One region of the Rhizobium sp. SRDI943 genome, then DNA from elsewhere that is predicted to be linked to it. Evidence: predicted binding sites of a transcription regulator. Region 1 holds the regulator's gene; each other region holds the start of a gene.

Region 1 (5,706 bases):
ACCCGGTGACCGAAGCCCATCAGGCGGAACGGATCATTCTTGTCCTTGGCGCGGGCGACATATTCCGGAATGCGGTCGACCGTGCCGATTTCCGTCAGCATGTTGAGGGCTGCTTCGTTAGCACCGCCGTGAGCGGGCCCCCAGAGGCAAGCAATGCCGGCGGCGATGCAGGCGAACGGGTTGGCACCCGATGAACCGGCGAGACGGACGGTCGAGGTCGAGGCGTTCTGCTCATGATCGGCATGCAGGATGAAGATGCGGTCCATGGCGCGGGAAAGCACCGGATTGACCACATATTCCTCGCAGGGCACAGCAAAGCACATGCGCAGGAAGTTCGAGGCATAGTCGAGGTCGTTCTTCGGATAAACGAAGGGTTGGCCGATATGGTATTTGTAGGCCATCGCGGCAAGCGTCGGCATCTTGGCGATCATGCGCAGGCTGGCGACCATGCGCTGGTGCGGATCGGTGATGTCGGTGGAGTCGTGATAGAAGGCCGACAGTGCGCCGACGCAGCCGCACATGACGGCCATCGGATGCGCATCGCGGCGGAAGCCGGTGAAGAAGCGGCTCATCTGCTCGTGTACCATGGTGTGGTGCGTAACGCGGTAATCGAAATCCTTCTTCTGCACGGTGGTCGGCAGTTCGCCGTAAAGCAGGAGATAGCAGACTTCGAGGAAGTCGCCATGCTCGGCGAGCTGCTCGATCGGATAGCCACGATGCAGCAGGACACCTTCGTCGCCGTCGATGTAGGTGATTTTCGATTCACAGGATGCGGTCGAGGTAAAACCCGGATCGTAGGTGAAGGAAGCGGTGTTCTTGTAGAGGGCACCGATATCGATGACGCTCGGGCCGATCGTGCCGCTTTTGACAGCAAGGTCGACAGACTTGTCACCGATTTTTATTGTAGCGCTTTGATCCGTCATGCTGATCCTCCGAAATGGCGGTGGCGCCATAAAAGCGCCATAGGGGTTAAGCGTCCTCACCGATAGCTATATGATCGCGAAGCTAATGCCAAGTTACTGTGATGGCATTTTGTGCAATGCGGTATCACCTTTTAGGCACTGCAGCGATGAGCCACACGCATATCGGAAGCCGATGATTCGACTGGTCTTTTGGGGCTCGCGATTTTGCCTCATATTTCAATCGATTATGCTTGCCGGATTTGATTGGAGGTTGCATTCTGACTGCCTTCGCAGCCGGGCTTGGGCGGTTCATGCAGGAGTTGACGTCAGTCGAATTGCGGCCGGAAACAGGCGAAGGCCTTGCCGGCTCCTCCAATTTTTCACCACCAGTCGTGGTGACGCGACCGGCAAGGACGCAGTCGGCAATACCATTGCGCCACCGGCTGCCGGCCGCAGCCTCGCACTTGCTGCGTGCCGGCATGCGCATGCTGGGCGAGGAGACGGACCATGGCCGCCTGCTGCTGTTCTCGCCGGTCTTCCTCGGCGCCGGGTCAGCCATCTGGTTTCTCGCGGCATCGGATTTTCCGCTCACTGCATCGCTGCTCTGCCTGTTGGTGCTGACCGTCGCAGTTCTCATCGCCAGCCGCAACCGGGCGGCATTGCGGGCAGCGCTGCTGGCGCTTTCGCTCGTGGCTTGCGGCATAGTCTCGGCGCAGTTCGAGAGCTGGCGGGCTTCGACCGTGATCCTCGATTCATCAGTGACGACGACGGTGACCGGCCGCGTCGAGCGGCGCGAAGGCGATGGTCGCGGCCGGTGGCGCTACATTCTTACCGTCACCGGCACTGAAGCGCCTCAGGTCAAGCGGCCGCCGGAACGCATCACCGCCATCGCCCGCGGTGCGGACGCAGCCTTCGAGATCGGCGATATCATCACCGGCAGGGCGCGGCTGACGCCGCCGGCGGGCCCAGCACTTCCCGAGCTCAACGACTTCTCCTTCAGTGCCTATTTCGACGGCATCGGCGCCAACGGCTTCTTCTACGGTGCACCGACGAAGGACGATGCGCAGGCAGGTCCGCAGGCTGCAAGATCGGCGGTGGAAGCGCTGCTCGAAGGGCTCTACCGGCTGCGCAGCGGCATTGGCGACCGGATAAGGTCGATCCTGCCCGGCGATACCGGCGCTTTTGCCGCCGCACTGGTGACGGACGAGCGGCGCGCCATCTCGGATGCGACGACGGAGGCACTACGCCAGTCCGGTCTGGCTCATATCATCGCCATCTCCGGTCTCAACATGGCGCTGTCGGCCGGCATCTTCTTCGTCGGCTTTCGGATGCTGCTCAGCATCTTTCCCGGTATCGCTGAGGCCTACCCGACGAAGAAGATCGCTGCCGCCGGCGCGCTCATCGCCGTTACTGCCTATTTCCTGATTTCGGGCTTTGCGGTCTCTGCCGAGCGCGCTTTCATCATGATGGCCATCATGTTGATTGCCGTCTTCTTCGACCGGCCGTCGATCAGCCTGCGCAATGTCGCGCTTTCCGCCCTCGTCATCATCCTCATTTCACCGTCCGAGGTCTTAGGTCCGAGCTTCCAGATGTCCTTTGCCGCGACATTAGCGCTGGTCTCGGGCTATCAGTTGTGGAAGGACCGGCGCGTCCGCGAAAACGCCTTTCTGAAGCTACCTATCATCAGGCCCGTCGTTACGGTTGCCGGTTTCTTCGGCGGCGTCTTCCTGACTTCGCTGATCGGCGGTCTTTCCACCGCGCTGTTTTCGATCGAGCATTTTCATCGCCTGACCGCCTACGGCCTGCCGGCAAACCTCGCGACGATGCCGATCATCTCCTTCATCGTCATGCCGGCCGGCTTGCTGGCGATGCTGCTCATGCCTTTCGGTCTGGATGTTTTGCCCTGGAAGGTCGTCGGATTCGGCCTCGATCTGGTGATCGCGGTCGCAAAGACGGTGTCCGGCTGGGATGGCAATATCGACGTCGGCCGCTTGCCCGCCTGGTATTTCGCGGTCGCCGTGGCAGGCTTTCTGCTGCTGACGCTGCTCCGCACCCGGCTGCGCCATATCGGCACATCAATCATCGCGGTCGCAACGCTCATCCTGTTGCTTCTACCGGTTCCCCGGCCGCCGGATCTGGTGATTTCGGAGGATGGCAGTCTCGTCGCGGTGGTCGAAGCGGCAGCAATGGCTTCCAACCGTGAAAGACCACCGGATTTCATCTTCGACCAGTGGCAGAGAGCCCTGGTCCTGCCGAGACATGATCCGCCGAAGATGCTGGATGGTCCTGCTATCCCGCAGGTAGGAGAAGACCGCCGCGTCAAGCTTTCCCGCGATCAGCAGAACGAAGCGAGGACAGCGATGCGGGCGGCCGCAGCGGCCGGTGAAGCAAACCGCTTTTCCTGCGTCAAGAGGGCCTGGTGCGCATCAAGGCTTGGCAATGGTCGTGTGGTTGCTGTCATCGACAATGCCGCCTATCTCGGCCCGGCATGCGACGCGGCCGATATCATCGTGACGTCGGTCCGCCTGCGTTTCAACAGCTGCCGCTCAGGTGCGACGCTCTTCACCGGCGAGACGCTGCGCAGGACCGGATCCATCGAGTTGCGCTTCGCGGACGCCGGCCTGGAGGTGGCAACCGCATTTGACGCATTGTCGCGACCATGGATGCGCCATCGCGCCTTTGACTGGCGCAGCAACAGCTTTACCGAATCCGGCCTAACCGATGTCAGTGATAGCGGCGAATGAGGCCGACGAGTTTGCCCTGCACCTTAACACGGTCTGGTCCGAAAATCCGGGTCTCGTAAGCCGGGTTGGCCGCTTCCAGTGCGATCGAGGCGCCCTTGCGGCGGAAGCGCTTGAGTGTCGCTTCTTCGTCATCGACGAGTGCAACAACAATGTCGCCAGGACTTGCGGTGCTGCCATTGCGGATGATCACGGTGTCGCCGTCGAAGATGCCGGCGTCGATCATCGAATCGCCCTTGACCTCGAGCGCATAATGTTCACCGGAGCCGAGCATGTCGGCCGGAACGGCGATGTCGTGGGTGTTGTTCTGGATCGCCGAAATCGGCACACCGGCGGCGATTCTGCCCATGACCGGCACGGAAACCGAGTTGCCGTTGTCGGCGACGGGTTTTGCGGGAGCAGGGGCGGCGACCGGCTGAGGTTTGCCCAGGCTGCCTTCGATGACGCTCGGCGAAAAGCCGCGCCGCGGCTGGATGCTGGGGCTGTAGGCCTCCGGAAGCTTGATGACCTCGAGCGCGCGGGCGCGGTTCGGTAGGCGGCGAATGAAGCCTCGCTCCTCTAGCGCTGTAATCAAGCGATGAATCCCGGACTTCGAGGCGAGGTCCAGAGCATCCTTCATTTCGTCGAAAGACGGTGGAACGCCGGATTCTTTCATGCGCTCGTGAATGAAAAGGAGAAGCTCCTGTTGTTTGCGCGTGAGCATCGACGTTGTGACCTCGTGATTGAAACAAATCCAGAACAGACACTATATGTTCCATATGTGTTCCGCAAGTAGCTAAATTTCCGTAAAACTTGGCGCCAACTCGTTGAGATTTTTATTTTCATTCGCCGGATTGGGACACATCTCTTGTATTGAGGGGCGCGCCGTCGCACATCTCTTGCCGTTTCCAGGAGGGATATGATGAACGAGCATTCCGCCAAACCGCACCCGCTGGATCATGTCGTGCTGCCGGTCGTCAATATCGATCTGGCGCGCGAGAGGCTCGGCAAGCTCGGCTTCACCGTTGCCGCCGATGCGCGCCATCCCTTCGGAACGGAAAACGCCTGCGTCTTTTTTGCCGACAAGACCTATCTGGAGCCACTCGGGATTGCGAGCGTCGAGGAGAGCGAGGCATCGGCGCGCCAAGGCAATGTCTTCACTGCCCGCAACCAGGCCGTCCGTTTCCGCTGTGGCGAGGAGGGGCTTTCGGGGCTGGCTTTCGGCAGCAAGGATGCCGGCATCGATCATCAGAATTTCGTCGGCAACGGATCGAGCGCCGGCGAGATGCTGCAGTTCACCCGGCCGATGACGATGCCGGACGGTTCCGAGACGATTGCCGGCTTCAAGCTGGCTTTCGCCGCCGACCTGCGCGCGCCGGATCTCCTGCTTTTCACCGTCGAGCGCGTCAATCCGCTACCGGCCGAGCGCGCCGCGCTGGAGACGCATGCCAATGGCGTGACCGGCATAGTCGAGATAGCGCTTTGCGCGCCTGATGCTGCCGCCTTCGCAGCCTTCGTCAGCCTTGCCGTGGCGCAATCGGCAGTCGAGAAAACCGGTTTCGGCGCCAATATCGCGGCATCGAATGCGAAAATCAGCCTGATGACGCGGGAAGGGCTGGAGGCCTATTTCGACATCGCCGACTCATCCGCAGATCGCGGCCTGCGCGGCCGGGCAATCCTCTTCGCTGTCGCCGATCTTGCCGTGACAGAAGCGCATTTGGCTGCTAACGGGGTGACATACACGCGCAAGAACAATCGCATTCTGGTGAAGCCCGCGCCCGGGCAGGGCACGCTCTTCGCCTTCGAGGAAACACGATGAGCACTGATACGAATTCCGAAGTCAGGGTCGGCGAAGGCCAAGGCCAGGTCACCTTTTCCAATACCGGCCGCCTGTCGCTGATTGCCGGTCCCTGCCAGATGGAGAGCCGCGACCACGCCTTCATGGTTGCCGGCACGCTGAAGGAGCTTTGCGGAAAGCTCGGCATCGGCCTCGTCTACAAGAGCTCCTTCGACAAGGCGAACCGGACCTCGCTGTCGGCCGAACGCGGTATCGGGATCGAGAAGGGCATGGAGGTCTTTGCCGA
Region 2 (5,706 bases), 1.6 Mb from region 1:
CCGGCATCTCGATTGCGCTCGACGATTTCGGCACCGGCTATTCGAGCCTCAGCCATATTCATCGTCTCGGCTTCGACAAGCTGAAGATCGACAAGTCGTTCGTGATGAATTTCGATCGAGACGCCCGCTGCATGAACATCACCCGCTCGGTCGCCAATCTCTGCCAGAACCTCGGCATCGCCTCCGTCGCCGAAGGCGTCGAAAGCGAAGAGATTGCCGAGGGATTGAAGGCGATGGGCGTTCGTCTGGCGCAGGGCTATCATTTCTCGCGGCCGCTGCCGCTCGAGCTTGCCATCGATTACGCCGCCCGGTGCGAAGCTGCAGCCTCCGCCCGCAATTCGCTGTCTGCCTGAGCTACCTTAAATCGACTGGAGCGATGCGTCATCGTCGTCTATTCATGGTCGTAGTAGATGAGGTGAACCATGCAGGACGGCGAACGGCAAGACGAAGTCATCATTGAGCGGCGGGGGACTGCTGCTATCATCCGCCTCAACCGGCCGCGGGCGCTGAACAGCCTGACCCTGCCGATGATCCGGGCGATCACTGCGGCCCTTCACGACTTTGTCGGTGATCCCAAGGTGGCAAGCGTCGTGATGGTGGGGGAGGGCGAACGCGGCTTCTGTGCCGGCGGCGATATCCGCGCCCTGCATGAGAGCGCCCGTGCCGGCGATGGCCTCGCAGGTACCTTCTGGCGCGAGGAGTTCCGCCTCAACCATCTGATTGCCGCCTATCCCAAACCCTATGTCGCGCTGATGGACGGCATCACCATGGGCGGCGGCGTCGGCCTGTCGTCGCACGGCCGCCACCGCGTCGTCACCGAGCGCACGCGGCTGGCCATGCCCGAAACCGGCATCGGCTATGTCCCGGATGTCGGCGCCACCTGGCTGCTGCCGCGTGGCCCCGGCGAAGCCGGAACATGGCTCGGCCTGACAGGGCTTGATATCGGGGCTGCCGATGCGATCCACGCCCGCCTTGCCGACCTTCAGATCGCCTCGTCGCGGCTCGGCGAAGCGATCGATGCTCTCTCCGCCCTGCCGCGCGCCAGCTCATCCGGCGATGTCGATGCCGTGCTGCAGGCGCTTTCGGAGCCTCAGGGAGAAAGCCGGCTCAGGCAGAACGCAGCAATGATTGATCGCGCATTCCGTTTCGACAGCGTCGAGGAGATCCTGGCAGCGCTTGCCGAGGAGGAAGGCGAATTCGCCGCCGAGACGCGCCGGGTGCTGCTGACGCGTTCGCCGACCAGCCTGAAGCTCGCTTTGCGGCTGCTGCGGGCCGGCCGTCGCAGCGCCTCGCTTGCCGAATGCCTCGGCCGCGAACTCGGCGCCTGCCTGCAGATGCTTGATAATCCCGATTTCTTCGAGGGTATTCGCGCCGCCGTCATCGACAAGGACCGCAATCCGAAATGGTCGCCGGCGTCAGTCGATGCCGTGGAGTCAGCAAGGGTCGAATTTTTCCTGAAACCGGCCGAGCCGCCGCTTTCACTCTGAACTCTATCCGGTTATCGCCACATGCCGCGCATGCGGGCGCCGACATCGATGCGCACCTGCCGCGCTTGGGCTTGAGCGGCCTCCGATTTCCCCTGCGGCCAGCTGCAGGCCTCGAAGAACTGCAGCAGGGTCGCGGGAATGAAGCGGCTGCGTGAGGCATAGACGTGCCGGTCGCCCTGCGAGTTCTGCCCATAGGTGAAGAAGCGTTGCGGAACGACGAGGTCGAGACCATCCCGGGCGCGCGTCATGGCGACATAGAGCAGCCGGCGTTCCTCCTCGATTTCGGCGGTGGTGCCGACGGCGAGATCGCTCGGTATGCATCCGTCGACGACGTTCAGCATGAATACCTTCGTCCATTCCTGGCCCTTGGCGGAATGGATGGTCGACAGGATGAGATAGTCTTCGTCGAGAAGCGGCACGCCCGCCTGGTCGCTGGTCGCATCCGGCGGATCGAGGGTGAGCTCGGTGAGAAAGCGCTCGCGCGAGGCATAACCGCTAGCGATCTGCTCGAGCTGCAGCAGGTCGGCCTGCCGCGTCGCGGCATCCTCGTGCAGCCGTTCCAGATGCGGCGCGTACCATTGCCGCGCCAGGCCGATTTCCGCCGGCCAGCCGGCCTTGCCGGTCTTCAGCTCCTGCAGCATCGCAACGAACATTGTCCAGTCCTCGCCGGAGCGCGGCGGTGCCGGCATGGCGCCAAGAGCAGTAATCGGGCTGGCATCCTCGGCCATCAGGTCGAGCGTCTTCTGCGCCGTCGACGGCCCGACGCCCGGCAGGATCTGCATCAGCCGGAAGCCCGCCACCCGGTCGCGCGGGTTCTGCGCGAAGCGAAGGGCGGCCAGCATGTCCTTCACATGCGCGCTGTCGAGAAACTTCAGCCCGCCGAATTTGACGAAGGGGATGTTGCGCCGGGTCAGCTCGACCTCCAGCGGCCCGCTGTGATGCGAGGCGCGGAAGAGCACGGCTTGCTGCTTGAGCGTGAGGCCTTCCTCGCGGTTATCGAGCACCATGTCGGTGATGTAGCGCGCCTGCTCGGCCTCGTCGCGCACCGTGACCAGGCGCGGCCGCTCGGACGATTGCCGCTCGGTCCAGAGGTTCTTGGTGAAGCGCTCCGAGGCGAGATCGATGACGGCGTTGGCGGCGGCGAGGATCGGCTGCGTCGAGCGGTAGTTGCGGTCGAGCGTGACGATATTGGCGGCCGGGCTGAAGGCGGCGGGAAAATCGAGGATATTGCGCACCGTCGCGGCGCGGAAGGAATAGATCGATTGCGCATCGTCGCCGACGACGGTCAGCCCCTGGCCTTGGGGTTTCAGCGCAAGCAGGATCGTGGCCTGTAGCCGGTTGGTATCCTGATATTCGTCGACCAGCACATGGTCGAAGCGGCTGCCGATATCCTCGGCAATCATCGCTTCGCCGACCATCTGCGCCCAGTAGAGCAGCAGATCGTCGTAATCGAGCACGTTCTGGCTCTGCTTGGCCTCGACATAACAGGCGAAAAGTTCGCGCAGCTGTTTTTCCCACGTCGCGCACCAGGGAAAGACGTCGCGCAGCACGAGGTCGAGCGCGGTTTCCGAATTCACCGCCCTGGAATAGATGGCAAGGCAGGTGCCCTTGGTCGGAAAACGGCTTTCCGTCTTCGAGAAGCCGAGGTCGTGCCGGATCAGGTTCATCAGATCGGCGCTGTCTTCGCGGTCGTGGATGGTAAACCCAGGATCGAGACCGATCTGCTCCGCATAATCGCGCAGCAGCCGGGCGCCGATGCCGTGGAAGGTGCCGGACCAGGAAAGCGCATCCGCCATGACGCCGGCATTCGCACCAAGCACATCGCGGCAGATGCGCTCGACGCGTCGCGCCATCTCGGCGGCTGCCCGGCGCGAGAAGGTCATCAGCAGGATGCGGCGGGGATCGGCGCCCTTGACGATCAGATGGGCGACCCGATGCGCCAAGGTATTCGTCTTTCCGGAGCCGGCGCCGGCAATGACCAGCAGCGGCCCGGCAATATGGCTGCCGTCGATGAGCGTGCCGTGCTCGACGGCCATGCGCTGCTGCGGATTGAGCTTTTCGAGATACATCCAGCCGTCCGGTCGGGCTCCCGCAGAATCACTGGGGAAAGATTAGATGTTCCTTGAATGTTCGCGATTGCTGTCCCTGTCAAGCGATCTGGCGCGCGAGCAACATCTCAGTCGGGGAAATCCGGACCGATCTCGCGCCGCACCAGCCTCAGGCTGCGGTCCGGCTGAAGGATATAGGTTTCCTCCACACGCTGGCCCGTCCCGTTGTAGAATTGGTTGTAGACGGCGCTGCCGACCGGCGACTTGCTGAGCTTCGTTCGCGGCTGGCCGCCATAGGTAATGCTGCCGGGGATGGGTTCCAGCGCCGGCGTATCGGCCGAGGAGCAGCCGGCAAGCATTGCCCCGGCAAACAAGGCAGGCAAAAGCGCTTTCATCGTCATCATCCCTTTCGACTGCAGCCAGATATGGAAGCCGCGGCGCCTTTCGCCAAGGGGTGCCCATGCCACCGCGCAAGTATCGCTGTCGAACAGGCTCTTCTTTTCCGGGGGACGCAACGAAATGCGTCGCAGCGGCGTTAACAGACATCAACCAACATCAGGAAACGTTCACGGTGCTCGGCTTTCCAGCATTCACGGGGCATGGCGAGCCCGGCCGGCAGGGCCACAGCGATGCCGCAACGCGTGCCTCGGTGGAAAGCGCCCTCCATGCGGCCGCCGATTTCGAAGCCGGCGAAATCACCGTCAGCATATCGGGCTCCTATGTCATCCTGGAAGGTTTCGTGCGCCGGCGGGGCGATGTCGAGCGGGCGATCGAGATCGCCGAGGGCGTCGTCGGCCGGGGCTATGTGCGTGCTCGCTTGCTGCGACGCTAATGCATGTCGCCTAAAAGTGTGCAGCGGTTTTAGGACAACGACATGCATCAAATAAAAGTCCGGCGCCGGGCTCGCGCTCATCTCTTTGCGATGCATGAAGGGAACCAAAACGCTCTCTCGCGTGTTGAAAGGCCGGACCTAAACGCTGGAGACTCTCATGCAGTTGCTTCCTCGCCTCTGGGCAACGACCTTGATCGTGGGTTGCGGTGTCTTTGCCGGCTCCGCCCATGCCTCGCTGGAAACCGGCACGAATTATTCCGCTTTGCCGAAGGACCAGATCGCCCTCAACGAATATACCGGGACCGTCGCCTGCCAGCCGGTAGAGCCTCACTATCTCCCCTCCTTCATCCGCGCGGCAGATGGCACCATCATCGGTGTCGGTTATGTCGAGATCGAGAATGAGAGCGGCGCGGATTGCTGAAAAAAGGCGGTCCTGCTCGGACGAGGCTCGCCTGCGTTTCCGCAGAGGGTACGAGCCTCTAACCATCATCATGATGGCTGGTCATCTTCTATTGATGCACCTGTATCGGGCGCAACGCCCTTTGCACCAAAACCCGGCACGCACTTGTTGCAGGGTTAAACCAAAATTAAAGCCCAAAATTAAAGCATTGTCCCGTTCCGGCACGCTTGCGCGCCCAGAAGGCGAAAATCGCCTGAAATTCCTTGCCGAAGTGCTAATGCAGCTTCAGCTTCGCCTCTTCGGCGGCCGCCAGGAACTCGGCTCTTGCTTCTTCCACGCTCTTGCGCCCATCGAGCGCCGCCCGGCAGGCGCTGCGGGCCTTGATATAACGAAGCCCACGCATACTCGGCCAGAGATCCGCCAGGCACTTCAGCGCATCGAACGGCCCATTGACCGTTCGCGCATCCGCACCTTCGAAACCAACCTTGACCGGGCTGTTCCATCTTTCAGTTGCCATCGACGCTCCTCCACGATTTTCGACAGCATCTCCCAGTTCCTCCGGGGAGACTTTGCGATAGTTAATACTCTAGCGAGATTTTCACCGTCAGCAATGGGCGGATCGTCGCTGATGCCGCCACGAATGGTTTCGCCTCGACCCATGACAGGAAAGCCTATGGACGGCAGTTGATGAGAAACGCCAACTTATGAGGTGTTTTCGCCGGGAAGGGTGGGGAGTCGAGATTGACTGTCTTTAAAAAAACTGGTGCTGCCGAGTGGGATTGAACCACCGACCTCACCCTTACCAAGGGTGTGCTCTACCACTGAGCTACGGCAGCAGGACCAGGACCCGTGCGAGCCGTGTGGCTCAATCGCGAGAACGGGGGGCTATTGCCACAGCTTGGCGGCAAGCGCAAGCCGCAAATTCCAACTTCGTATGGA
Region 3 (5,706 bases), 1.7 Mb from region 1:
ACGCCGTTCAGGTGGTCGATCTCGTGCTGCAGGCAGGTGGCGAGCAGGCCGTCGGCTTCCACGGTCTGTTCCTTGCCGTTCCGGTCGAGATACTTGACCGAGACGACAGCCGGGCGCTCCACCTCGGCATAATAATCCGGAATCGAAAGACAGCCTTCCTCATAGACGGAGCGCTCGTCGGAGGCTTTGACGATCTCCGGGTTGATGAAGACCTGCGGCTGCTTTTCCTCGCCCTCGCGGGCGATGTCGATGACGAGCATACGGCGCGGCACGCCGATCTGGATGGCAGCGAGGCCGATGCCCGGCGCGTCATACATGGTTTCCAGCATATCGTCGGCAAGACGCTGCAGGTCGGAATCCACCCGCTCGATCGGCTTGGACAGCTGGCGGAGAACGGGATCGGGAAGAATGATGAGTGGCTTGATGGTCATGGCGTTCCCATAACCCATCTTTTCCGACTATGGAATTATCCGGCAGGCGGGGAATACGCTTTTTTGCATCCTCGCCTGGAATTTCGCCATATTCGCCTCAGGCCGCCCGGCGGGCAGCACCCGCGGAACGGCCCTCCGGCCGGGCGCGGAAGCGCCGCAGCAGCTCGATCAGGGTCTCCACCTCGTCCTTCAGGCGGCGGGTTTCCGCCGAAGAGTGCTCGACCATGTCCGAATTCTGCTGGGTGATCGCACCCATGTTGCGGACGGCGAGGCTGACCTCGTTGACGCCGGTCGCCTGATCACGGGCGGCGGCGGCGATATCGGCGACGAAACGGTTGATGATGTCGATGCGGCTGATCATGTCGTTCAGCGCCTCGCCGGTGCTGGAAACGATGCCGACACCCTGATTGACCTGGGTCGAGCTCTGCGAGATCAGGTTCTTGATCTCCTTGGCTGCTTCCACGGTACGCTGGGCGAGCTGGCGAACTTCCTGGGCGACGACGGCAAAACCCTTGCCGGCATCGCCGGCACGGGCCGCCTCGACACCGGCGTTTAGCGCCAGCAGATTGGTCTGGAAGGCGATCTCATCGATGACGCCGATGATCTTGGAGATCCCGGTCGAGGATTTCTCGATGCCGGCCATCGCCGAGACGGCGCTGGTGACGAGTTCGCCGGAGTTCTTCGCCTTCTGCTGTGTCTCGCGCACGGCATCCGACGCCTTCTCGGCATTGGCGGCCGTCTGGCCGACGCTGACGGACAGCTGCTGCAGCGCAGCCGAGCTCTCCTCGACGCCTGCCGCCTGCTGGGCGGTGCGCAGCGCCAGATCGTTGGTCGCGTTGGAGATGACGTCGGCGCCGGTCTTGATATGGCCGGAGGTCTCGCGCACGGAGGCGAAGGATTGGCGAAGGGCGCTGACGGCGCGATTATAGTCCTCGGCCATCTGCCGGAAATTGCCCGGCAGATCGGACGGTAAAGTGGCTTCGAGATCGCCGTTCGACAGCGCTTCTAGACCGCGGCGCAGCTGCTCCAGCGCGATCGCCTGGTCGGATTGGGCCTCAGCGCGCTGCTCTTCCAAGGCGCGGCGCTTGGCTTCCAGCGTCTCGAGATAGACCGAGATGGAATAATCCATGTCGAGCATGCCCGATTTGACGACCGCCGATAGCTTCTCGGCCAACAGCTTGCCTTGCTGGCGCGCGAAGATCGAAGGCCACTGCTTTTCCATGATGCCCTTGACGAGTTCGGACATGACGATGGCGTAACCGCCGATAGACCAGCGCGGTTCCAGCCCCATGCGCTCATGCATGCGGCCGACGGCGGTCACGCCGTCGACATAGCTCTCGTCGAACGTGCCGCCAGTAAGATTGACCCAATGATCCTGCTGACGCTTCCTGGCATGGCCCAGTTGGGACTTGTCGGCGACAGCGGGGGTCTTGGCGATCTTGGCGTAGAATTTATCGAGGGCGCCGCCGATCAGCTCTGATATGACAGGGCGCAGATCCCGCATCGACTTGCGCGCCGCTTCATCCAGTTCGATGAAATCGAGGCGCTGCCTGAGGGCATTGTCGGTCTGCTGGGCGGTCATGGGGATCTCTGTACTTGGCGCGACGCGCGCGGGAGGGGATTTCAGCGCCGCAGGTTTTGGCCAATATGGTTGAGCAATCGTTAAGCCGCGGCGACATTTCTTTTCGGTGGACGCGGAAGAGCAACGGCTTGCGAAGATATTGAGGATCGTCCGCTCTGTTCACGTTTTGATCTATAAATCGCCGCTTCTTCTGTTATGCTTGCGGCATGACCGTCCATTCCGAATCGCTCGCCCTTTCCCTTGCCTCGATCAGCCCGGCCATGCTGGCGCTTGTCGGCGGGGGTCTCGCCGTCCTCGTCCTGCTGGTGATCGTGCTTCTGCTGCGCGGCGCCGGCCTTCGCCGCGAGCAGGCGGAGGAAGCGAACTTTCGCGCTGAGGAAAACGAAGCGCGCATGGGCGAGCTTTTGAAGATTCAGGCAGAGATGCAGGGCCGCATCGCGGCGATGACCGAGGTCTTCGGCGCGCGGCAGAGCGAACTCAACCATACGATCAGCCAACGCCTCGACGGCATGTCGCAGCGAGTCAGCTCGACGATCACCGAGCAGACCAAATCGACGCATGAGAACCTGCAGCGGCTGCAGGAGCGGCTGGCGGTCATCGATGCCGCGCAGAACAATATCCAGACGCTCGCCAAGGATGTCGTCGGGCTGCAGGCCATTCTGTCCAACAAGCAGACGCGCGGCGCCTTCGGCCAGTCGAGAATGGAAACGATCGTCGCCGACGGTCTGCCGATGGGCGCCTACGCCTTCCAGCAGACGCTGTCCAACGGTTCGCGGCCGGACTGCACGATCCGCATGCCGAACGGCGCGCCGCCGCTGGTGATCGACGCAAAATTTCCGCTCGAAGCCTGGAACGCAATCCGAGACGCCGGCAGCCCCGAGGCCGGCAAGATCGCCGGCCAGCAATTCCGCCGCGACATGGAGGTCCATATAAGGGATATTTCCGAGAAATATCTGATCCAGGGGGAAACCCAGGATACGGCCTTTCTCTTCGTGCCGTCCGAATCGATCTTCGCCGAGATCCATGAGCACTTCGAGCCGGTGGTGCAGAAGGCGCACCGTGCGCGCATCGTCATCGTCTCACCGTCGCTGCTGATGCTGTCGATCCAGGTCATCCAGGCCGTGCTCAAGGATCAGCGCATGCGGGCGCAGGCGCATCTGATCCAGGGCGAAGTGGCGATCCTGATGGACGATCTCAGCCGCCTCGACGAGCGGGTGCGCAAGCTGCAGGGCCATTTCGCCATGGCGCAGAAGGATATCGACATGGTGGTCACATCAGCCGACAAGCTCACCAGGCGCGGCGCCAGGATCGAAGCGCTGGAATTCGAGGCCGGCGGCGATGCCAAGCCTGCCCGCGACAGCGAAGCCGCAGCCAAATCGGTGGAGAGCCGCACTGGTCTTCTGAAGCTGCGGGTGGTTGACGAGGAGTGACCGCTTCGGGCAGTGTCGCGCCCGCATGAAACAGTAGGAGCATGATGTCGTCAGCATGCTCCAGAAGACGGGACACATTCATGATCACAGTTTTCGGGTCCATCAACATGGATCTCATCGCCACGACCGAGCGCCTGCCGAAGCCCGGCGAGACGGTGGCCGGCAACGGCTTTGCCACGGCCGCCGGCGGCAAGGGCGCCAACCAGGCGCTGGCAGCGCGCCGCGCCGGCCGGTACGTGCATATGGCCGGCGCCGTCGGCAAGGATGCTTTTGCTGCGGAAGCGCTGGCCCTGCTCGATGATGCAGGCACCGACCTTTCTCTGATCAAACATGTCGACGGTCCAACAGGCACGGCGCTGATCCTCGTCGGCGGCGACGGAGAAAACATGATCGCCGTCGTTCCCGGCGCCAATGGCCAGGTCACGCCTGCCGATGCCGAGACCGCGATCGGCCGCATGGACGAAGGCGATGTCCTGATGCTGCAGCTCGAAGTGCCGGCTGCTGCCGTCGAAGGCGCGCTGTCGGCCGCCCGCGCCAAGGGCGTCACCAGCATCCTCAACCTTGCGCCGCTGATCCCCGATGCCCCGCGTCTCGGCCGGCTCGCCGATATCGTCATTGCCAACGAGACCGAGTTCGAGCGGCTCGCCGGACAAGAGGGCATGGACGCCCAAGCGCGGGAGGCAGCCCTTGTGCGTCTGCATGCGGAGACGGGGCAGACGCTGATCGTGACGCTCGGCGCCGACGGTGTCATCGCCATTCGCGACGGGTCGATTTCGAGGGCGCAGGGTCTCAAAATCCAACCTGTCGATACGGTCGGTGCGGGAGACACTTTCTGCGGCTATTTCGCCGCCAGCCTCGACGACGGCCTCGATTTTGTCTCGGCGTTGCGCCGTGCGGCAGTCGCCGGTTCGCTCGCCTGCCTCAAGGCCGGAGCGCAACCGTCGATCCCCTTGAGCGAGGAAGTCGCAGACAGGATATAAATCTTGAAGGATAGACGGCGGCAGCCCCCTCATACGCCTGCCGGCACCGTCTTCTCGAGGGGAGAAGAGATTTGCGGCAACGTCTCGATTCCCCCTTCTCCCCAGCGGGGAGACGGTGGCCCGAAGGGTCGATGAGTGGACTTCCAGCACCGAGTTTGCTCAACAAGTTCCGCTCAGGCTCTTCATCGTCGTTGGCTTGAAGAAAATCAACCAGGCCATGATGCAGATGGGCCAGGGGGCACAGCAGAATGCGGCGATGGTGGAGGAAGCGACCGCTGCGAGCGTCGCACTCAACGACGAGGCACAAACGCTGAAGGCGCTGGCCACGCGTTTCAGCGTCTCGGGTTCGGGCAACGCCGTAGTCCTCGCCTCTGTCGCCCGAAAGATGCGGGCACCGGCGACTTCAGCCCCTTCGCCTCGATCTTTCCGCCCCTCATAATGCAGAAGGCGCCTGGGAGATCAGGCGCCTTTTTGCATTTCGGGAAGGAATTAATGCCGCTCAGGCAGCGTTCGACGTCTGCTCTTCGTTGAGGAAGGCGTAGATCGCCGAGGCGGAATCGGTGGCGCGCAGCTTGGCGACCAGATCGTGATCGCGTAGCACGCGGGCGATACGCGACAGAGCCTTGAGATGATCGGCGCCCGCGCCCTCCGGCGCAAGCAGCAGGAACACGAGATCAACAGGCTGGTCGTCCAGCGCCTCGAAATCGACCGGCTGCTCCAGCCGGGCGAAGATGCCGACGATCGAATGGATGTTTCCCAGCTTGCCGTGGGGAATGGCTATGCCGTTGCCGACTCCGGTCGAGCCCAGGCGTTCGCGCTGCAGGATGACGTCGAAAATCTCCCGTTCGGAAAGCCCGGTGATCCTGGAGGCTCTTGCAGCCAATTCCTGAAGCAACTGTTTCTTGGAATTTACTCTGAGGGCGGGAATGATCGCATCCTGATGGAGCAAATCTGCCAATGCCATTTCTTTTTCCTTCTGTCGCCGGGATCAAATGCAAGGAGCGGCGGCAATACCGCCGCTCACCACCCTGATCTCAGCCTTTGATACTGGCTGAATCGATCCAGCCAATATTTCCGTCGTGCCGACGGTAAACGATGTTCAGATGTTCCTTGCCGGGGCTGCGGAACAGGAGAAGCGGCTCGTCGGTCATGTCGAGCGCCATCACTGCGGTGGCGACCGACATGGTCTTCAGCTGCTTCGTGCTTTCAGCGACGATCGCCGGAGCGAAATCGTCAGCGATTTCATCATCGTGATCAGGAACGGAATCCATAACCGTGTAGGA

What was found. The regulator LexA, encoded in region 1, represses DNA repair genes until DNA is damaged. The targets are predictions, from matches to a motif close to TGTTCNNNNTGTGTTCNG.
Region 2: the regulator LexA is predicted to act here: its motif matches at 3,604-3,621, upstream of AC245Y_RS01250 (ATP-dependent helicase).
Region 3: the regulator LexA is predicted to act here: its motif matches at 2,170-2,187, upstream of AC245Y_RS00350 (DNA recombination protein RmuC).

What each region holds. Positions count from the first base shown of each region.
Region 1 covers NZ_CM172787.1:1,807,849-1,813,554, forward strand. Annotated here, with positions in the region: gene gltA (citrate synthase) at 1-923, opposite strand, end outside; gene AC245Y_RS09540 (ComEC/Rec2 family competence protein) at 1,214-3,646, shown strand; gene lexA (transcriptional repressor LexA) at 3,627-4,346, opposite strand; gene AC245Y_RS09550 (VOC family protein) at 4,545-5,441, shown strand; gene kdsA (3-deoxy-8-phosphooctulonate synthase) at 5,438-5,706, shown strand, end outside.
Region 2 covers NZ_CM172787.1:249,477-255,182, forward strand. Annotated here, with positions in the region: gene AC245Y_RS01240 (putative bifunctional diguanylate cyclase/phosphodiesterase) at 1-353, shown strand, start outside; gene AC245Y_RS01245 (enoyl-CoA hydratase/isomerase family protein) at 423-1,487, shown strand; gene AC245Y_RS01250 (ATP-dependent helicase) at 1,499-3,556, opposite strand; gene AC245Y_RS01255 (hypothetical protein) at 3,664-3,930, opposite strand; gene AC245Y_RS01260 (BON domain-containing protein) at 4,107-4,367, shown strand; gene AC245Y_RS01265 (hypothetical protein) at 4,525-4,788, shown strand; gene AC245Y_RS01270 (DUF982 domain-containing protein) at 5,042-5,284, opposite strand; tRNA gene AC245Y_RS01275 (tRNA-Thr) at 5,529-5,603, opposite strand.
Region 3 covers NZ_CM172787.1:65,301-71,006, reverse strand. Annotated here, with positions in the region: gene def (peptide deformylase) at 1-431, opposite strand, end outside; gene AC245Y_RS00355 (globin-coupled sensor protein) at 529-2,013, opposite strand; gene AC245Y_RS00350 (DNA recombination protein RmuC) at 2,220-3,443, shown strand; gene AC245Y_RS00345 (ribokinase) at 3,524-4,423, shown strand; partial or broken gene AC245Y_RS00340 (methyl-accepting chemotaxis protein) at 4,614-4,862, shown strand; gene ptsN (PTS IIA-like nitrogen regulatory protein PtsN) at 4,923-5,387, opposite strand; gene hpf (ribosome hibernation-promoting factor, HPF/YfiA family) at 5,458-5,706, opposite strand, start outside.